2 linked regions of the Hoeflea sp. 108 genome follow. The protein of the gene in region 2 interacts with the protein of the main gene of each other region in a pairwise test. Links are inferred from orthologs where the notes say so. Each region holds a gene or a part of one and is shown on either strand. Other genes may lie near its edges.

What was found.
Region 1: the proteins of B015_RS0115710 (region 2) and B015_RS0122970 interact in binary tests that used the Escherichia coli proteins (3 or more experiments, as listed by UniProt). The link is inferred for Hoeflea sp. 108 from one-to-one orthologs.

What each region holds. Positions count from the first base shown.
Region 1 is NZ_KB890024.1:4,618,323-4,621,611, forward strand. Bases 198-3,168 are described here. They hold B015_RS0122970 (glutamate-5-semialdehyde dehydrogenase), read right to left. Parts: upstream 2,338-3,168; coding sequence 1,057-2,337; downstream 198-1,056. Other genes in these bases: B015_RS0122960 (nicotinate-nucleotide adenylyltransferase), read right to left, coding at 242-838; proB (glutamate 5-kinase), read right to left, coding at 2,342-3,168. In the rest of the region: B015_RS0122955 (AraC family transcriptional regulator), read left to right, coding at 1-190; more of proB, read right to left, coding at 3,169-3,289. UniProt on the Escherichia coli protein: Catalyzes the NADPH-dependent reduction of L-glutamate 5-phosphate into L-glutamate 5-semialdehyde and phosphate. The product spontaneously undergoes cyclization to form 1-pyrroline-5-carboxylate.
Region 2 is NZ_KB890024.1:3,175,205-3,178,307, reverse strand. Bases 209-2,993 are described here. They hold B015_RS0115710 (sulfate/molybdate ABC transporter ATP-binding protein), read right to left. Parts: upstream 2,232-2,993; coding sequence 1,185-2,231; downstream 209-1,184. Other genes in these bases: cysW (sulfate ABC transporter permease subunit CysW), read right to left, coding at 2,245-2,993; B015_RS0115715 (3-keto-5-aminohexanoate cleavage protein), read right to left, coding at 314-1,039. In the rest of the region: more of cysW, read right to left, coding at 2,994-3,103. UniProt on the Escherichia coli protein: Part of the ABC transporter complex CysAWTP involved in sulfate/thiosulfate import. Responsible for energy coupling to the transport system.

The sequences.
Region 1 (3,289 bases), 1.4 Mb from region 2 along the record:
CTATGCCGTATTCGCCACCACCGACCATATTTCGATGATCCGGCGCATCATCCACACGGTGTGGTGCAAGTGGCTGCCGGCTTCCGGGCACGAAGCCGCCGACGGCCCCAATTTTGAATTCTATCCGGAGAGCTTTGACGCGGCGACAGGCTATGGCGGCTACGAAATCTGGATCCCGATCAAGAGCTAAGTCAGTCCGGGAAAAGTGCATCGCACCATCCGCCTGGAGTTGCATGAACCTCTAGGACTTGTCCTTGGCGGTCCCGTTCCTGAGCGCCGTGGACGACAGCAGGGAACGCGGCCCGTGGATGAAGGTCCAGGCAGGGGCCTTCATCCGCGCCAGCAACGGCGCATCGCCCTCATCCACCCGCGCATAGTCGAAGGTCTTGGCAACCACCGACGACAGGAACGACAGCGTCGCCCCCGGCCGGTCGATGACGGCAATCGGGAAGGTCATGACGATCTGCCGCCAGCGCTGCCAGCGATGGAAATCGCGGAGATTGTCTGCCCCCATGATCCAGACGAAATCGACACCCGGATTGCGCGCCTTGATCAGCGCCAGCGTGTCGGCGGTGTAGCGCACATTATAACTCGCCTCGAAAGCGGTCACCTTGATGCGCGGGTCCTTGGCAACCGCCTCGGACAGCTCGATGCGCCTGGCCAGAGGCGCCAGCTCGCGCGTGCTCTTCAACGGATTGCCTGGCGTGACCATCCACCACAGCTGGTCGAGCTGCAGGCGGCGCATGGCGATCTCGGCAACGAGCCCATGGCCAGCGTGAGGCGGATTGAACGACCCGCCGAACAGCCCGACCTGCATGCCTTTCATGGCATGCGGCATACGGAGGTATTTTTGGGAAATTGGCGAATCCAGTGGGGAGAGCATGGTGCTAGGCGCCCCCCTCTGCCGGCAGCGTGGCTGTTACCTCAGCAACATCCACGCCAAAGTTTGGCGAAAGCAGGTATGTCAACAAATCTCCTCCCTTGAGGGGGAGATGCCCGGCAGGGCAGAGGGGGGTGATTGCGCGCAAAGCCGTCACACCAGCCCGATATGCCTGATCACGGCCTGAGCTGTCCGTTGCCGCGCACGCGATACTTGAAAGAGGTCAACTGCTCCACTCCGACCGGGCCACGGGCGTGCATCTTGCCAGTGGCGATGCCGATCTCGGCGCCCATACCGAACTCACCGCCGTCGGCGAACTGGGTCGAGGCGTTGTGCAGCAGGATCGCCGAGTCGATCTCGTTGAAGAAGCGCTCCACTACCTTGGCATCCTCGGCGACGATTGCCTCGGTGTGGTGCGAGGAGAATGTCTCGATATGCTCGATGGCGCCCGAGATGCCGTCGACCAGCTTGGCCGAGATGATGGCGTCGAGATATTCCGTCGACCAGTCGGCATCGGTCGCAGCCTGTGCGTCGGCAAAAGCGGCGAGCACGTCTTCGTCGGCGTGGATTTCGCAACCTGCCGCCCGCAGCGCTTCCAGCACTGGCACCAGGTGGGTCGAGGCGACCGCGCGGTCGACCAGCAGCGTCTCGGCAGCACCGCAGATGCCTGTGCGGCGCATCTTGGCGTTGACTGCGATCGCCACCGCCATGTCGAGCTTGGCCGACTTGTCGATGTAGAGATGGCAGATGCCCTCGAGATGGGCGAATACAGGTACCCGCGCCTCCGTCTGCACGCGCTCGACAAGGCTCTTGCCGCCGCGCGGCACGATCACGTCGATGTTGCCCGACAGGCCCTTGAGCATTTCGCCGACGGCGGCGCGGTCGGCCACAGGCACCAGCTGGATCGCATCCTCGGGCAGGTTGGCCGACTTCAGGCCCTCGACGAGACAGGCATGGATCGCCAGCGACGAATTGAGCGAATCCGAACCGCCACGAAGGATCACCGCGTTGCCGGCCTTGAGGCACAGCGCGCCGGCATCCGCCGTCACATTGGGGCGGCTTTCATAGATCACGCCGATGACGCCAAGCGGCGTGCGCACGCGCTCGATATGCAGGCCGTTGGGGCGATCCCATTCGGCGATGATTTCACCGACAGGATCCCTGAGATCGGCAATCGCCCGGATACCGTCAGCCATGTCGCGGATGCGGCCCGGCGTCAGCCTCAGGCGGTCCATGAACGAACCGCTGATGCCGGCTTCCTCGCCGTTCTTCACGTCGGTGGCGTTGGCGTCGAGAATTTCGTCCTGGCGGCGGAGGATGGCATCGGCCATGCCGATGAGCGCGGCATGTTTGCGCTCGGCGCTGGCAACGGCGAGTGGGCGCGCTGCAGTCCGGGCCTTGTGGCCGATCTCGGCCATCAGCCGCGCCGTATCCTGGCTCTCGTGCGCCTTCAGCATGTCCTCACCCTTCCGCCTGCACCACCGCGTCCGCATGGCTGACCACCAGATCATCGCGGTGGATCATCGCCGACCGCGCCTCGTAGCCGAGCACGGTCTCGATCTCGGTCGATTTCAGCCCAGCGATCCTTACGGCATCCGCAGCGTCATAGGCAACCAGTCCACGCGCGATCTCGCGGCCTTCTGGCGACAGGATCGCCACCGTGTCGCCGCGCGAAAAGTTGCCGCTGACCAGCTTCACCCCGGCGGGCAGCAACGACTTGCCCTGCAACAGGGCGCCCACTGCACCGGCATCGACGGTCAATCGGCCGGCCGGGTCGAGCTGGCCGGCGATCCAGGTCTTGTAGCCCTTCACCGGATTGCCGCTCGGGCGGAAATAGGTGGCACGCTCGCCACGTTCGATCGCCATCAGCGGCGACAGCCGCGTGCCGGCGGTGATGATCATCGCGGTGCCCGCGGCGGTGGCGATCTTGCCGGCATCGAGCTTGGTGCGCATGCCGCCGCGCGACAGCTCGGAAGCGGCAGCCCCCGCCATCGCCTCGATGTCGGGCGTGATACGATCGACGACCGGAATGAACTTGGCGTTCGGGTCATGTGCGGGAGGTGCGGTGTAGAGCCCGTCGATGTCGGAGAGCAGCACCAGAAGGTCGGCGCCCATCATCGTTGCGACGCGGGCCGCCAGGCGGTCGTTGTCGCCATAGCGGATTTCGGTGGTGGCGACCGTGTCGTTCTCGTTGATGACGGGCACGGCATTCATCTTGAGCAAAGTCGAGATCGTCGCCCGCGCATTGAGGTAGCGCCGGCGCTCCTCGGTATCGCCGAGCGTCACCAGGATCTGGCCCGACTTCAGCCCCTTGCGCCCGAGCGCGTCCGACCAGGCGCCGGCAAGCTCGATCTGCCCGACGGCCGCAGCCGCCTGGCTCTCCTCGAGCTTCAGCGCCCGCTTGCCAAG
Region 2 (3,103 bases):
ATCACTCCCGACAGTCCTCTCGACTAAGGCCTCTTGATTTCAGACGGCCCTTTTTTGCTTCTCCGAGTACAGACGTTTGTAATATCGGTCTGAGGTGAATGCCCTCATCGCGGTCCCGGCCGTGCAGAAGAGGCCAAAGCCGACGAACCATCCAACCGCCCCAAGCAGCCATCCGAGGCCCAGACCCAACAGGGCCACGACCAGCAGGAAACCGAACATTCTGAGATAGAACTGCTGGTCATCTAGCATCACCGGAGACTAGGCGACCGCAGAGCCCGGTACAATCCCGAGTGTCGCATCTGGCGACGCCAACTCACCGCCCCTTTACCTCCGCAATCATTCGTCGCGCCGCCTCCACCAGTTGCCCGTTGCTCCTGGTCGGCGTCCCGTCGGGCAGAACTGCCACGTCCTCCAGTCCGGTGCGGATGCCGTGGCCGCGGGTGAGCGCGCGGCGGTTCACGGCCCAGCAGGAACCGTCATAGCCGTGATGCACCTGCGGCAGGGTGATGCCGGCGGCGATCACGATGGCCTCCATGTCCTCGGCATCGCGCAGCGCGGTTGCGGGATCGGGGTTCAGCGGCTCGATCAGCACGCGCCGGCAGTGCGCGCGGATGGGGGAGGCCACGAAGTTGCGGGCATCGTCGGGTGACAGCAGCCCGGCTTCGATGCCGACGCCCTTGGCCAGGAACCATTGGCAGAGTTCGGTGATGCCGTCCTCGCCCTGGTTGGCGGTGACGAGATCGGGCAGCACCGTCCAGCCACGCACGGCGGCCAGCCGCGCGGCCGGGTCGGCGATTATCGTGGCCGAAGTGGTCAGCGAGATCGGCACGCCGGGGCAGCTTTCCCTGATCGCGGTGACAACGGCGTCGCATTCGGCCGCGTTCAGGGTCTCGCGGCCGGCCGCGTCGAAGGCGTGGACATGCACCGAATGGGCGCCTGCTCGGATCGAGGCGAGGGCTTCGCGGCCGATGGCCTCGGCACTTTTGGGGACCGCCTCATGGCGGCGGTCGCCGTTCAGGGCTACTTGCAGGAAGGTCACTTTCACCTCGTATCCGCAGAAATGACCATGTCCGGTTTTTGACCCTATCTCGCCGTCTCAAGTGAAGGAACTGGCGCATCGGATAACTGGTGTCATGCACCTGTCAGTGCGCGCGGGCGAGGGGCGTTTTCCGCCCCTCCGGCACTCAGCTTTCTGCCTTGGGAAACACCTTCCAGCGTTTCGGCCTGAAGGTCACCCGGCTCTTCTGGGCGGCGGGGTGGTTGACGGGCAGTTCGATCTCGACGCGCTCGCGGCTGCCGCCGATCTCCAGCTCGACGCGGCGGGTGCCGGCGACACGGCGGCTCGCCGCAACCGTGCCGGCAATGCAGCCGCCGCATTCGTCCAGCAGATCGATGTCGTGCGGGCGGAAGTAGAGTGTCGCCTCGCCATCGGGCACATCGGGCGCCGAAAGCCCGATCGGCCGGTCGGCGATCCACACCTGTCCGTCCTCGACCTTGACCGGCAGCGAGCTCGACTCGCCGATGAAGCCATAGACAAAGGGCGAGTTGGGCGTGTCGTAGACGTCGTCGGCGGTGCCGACCTGCTCGATGCGGCCCTGGCTCATGACCACGACGCGGTCGGCGAGTTCGAGCGCCTCTTCCTGGTCGTGGGTGACGAAGATCGTCGTATGGCCAGTCGCGTCATGGATCTCGCGCAGCCAGCGCCTGAGCTCGCGGCGCACCTGGGCGTCGAGCGCGCCGAAGGGCTCGTCGAGCAGAAGCACGCGCGGCTCGATCGCCATGGCGCGGGCGAGCGCCACGCGCTGGCGCTGGCCGCCCGACAGCTGCGCCGGATAGCGCTTTTCCAGGCCGCCGAGCTGCACAAGGTTCAGCAGCTCCGATGCCCTTGCACGGATATCGGCCTTGCTTGGCCGCTTGGCCGAAGGACGCACCTTGAGGCCGAAGCCGATATTGTCGGCCACGGTCATGTGGCGGAACAGGGCGTAGTGCTGGAACACGAAGCCGACATTGCGCTCCTGGATGGTCTTGCCCGAGGCGTCCTCGTCGCCGAAGAAGATCGTGCCGCGGGTCGGCCGTTCCAGGCCGGCGATCAGGCGCAAAAGCGTCGTCTTGCCGGAGCCGGACGGCCCCAGAAGGGCAATAAGCTCGCCCGAACGGATGTCGAGCGATACGTCGTGAAGTGCCGGGAACCGGTCGAATTCCTTGCGCACATTGGAAACGCGAACTTCCATCAATCTGCCTCTGTCAGTGTCCGCGCGAGGCGGCGATCTCGGCGCCGTAGCGGAGCTCGAGCAGGGTTTTGAGCACAAGCGTCACCAGCGCGAGGCCGGCGAGCACGGACGCGACGGCAAAGGCGCCGACGGCATTGTATTCGTTGTACAGGATCTCGACATGCAGCGGCATGGTGTTGGTCTGGCCCCTGATGTGGCCCGACACGACAGACACCGCGCCGAACTCGCCCATGGCGCGCGCGTTGCACAAAAGCACGCCGTAGAGCAGGCCCCATTTGATGTTGGGCAGCGTCACATGCCAGAAGGTTTGCCAGCCATTGGCGCCGAGCGAAAGGGCTGCCTCCTCGTCGCCGGTGCCCTGTTCCTGCATCAGCGGGATCAGCTCGCGGGCGACGAAGGGAAAGGTGACGAAGATCGTCGCCAGCACGATGCCCGGCACGGCGAACAGGATGACGATGCCGTGCATCTTGAGCCATGGCCCGAGCAGGCTCGACGCCCCGAACAGCAGGACATAGACCAGGCCCGAGATGACGGGCGAGACCGAGAAGGGCAGGTCGATCAGGGTGATCAGGAAGGCCTTGCCCTTGAACTCGAACTTGGCGATGGCCCAGGCGGCGGCGACGCCGAAGACGAGGTTGAGCGGCACGGAGATAATGGCGACCAGCAGCGTCAGCCTGATCGCCGAGATCGTGTCGGGGTCGCCGACGGCAGTCAGGAAGGCGCCGATGCCCTTGGCGAAAGCCTGTTCGAACACCACCACCAGCGGCACCACCAGGAAGATGCCGAGGAAGGCGAAGGCCACGGCCATGACAAGGAAGCGGGCCAACGGGCTTTCGCTCGTGGCCAGCGAGGCATGCTCGTGGGTCTGGTCG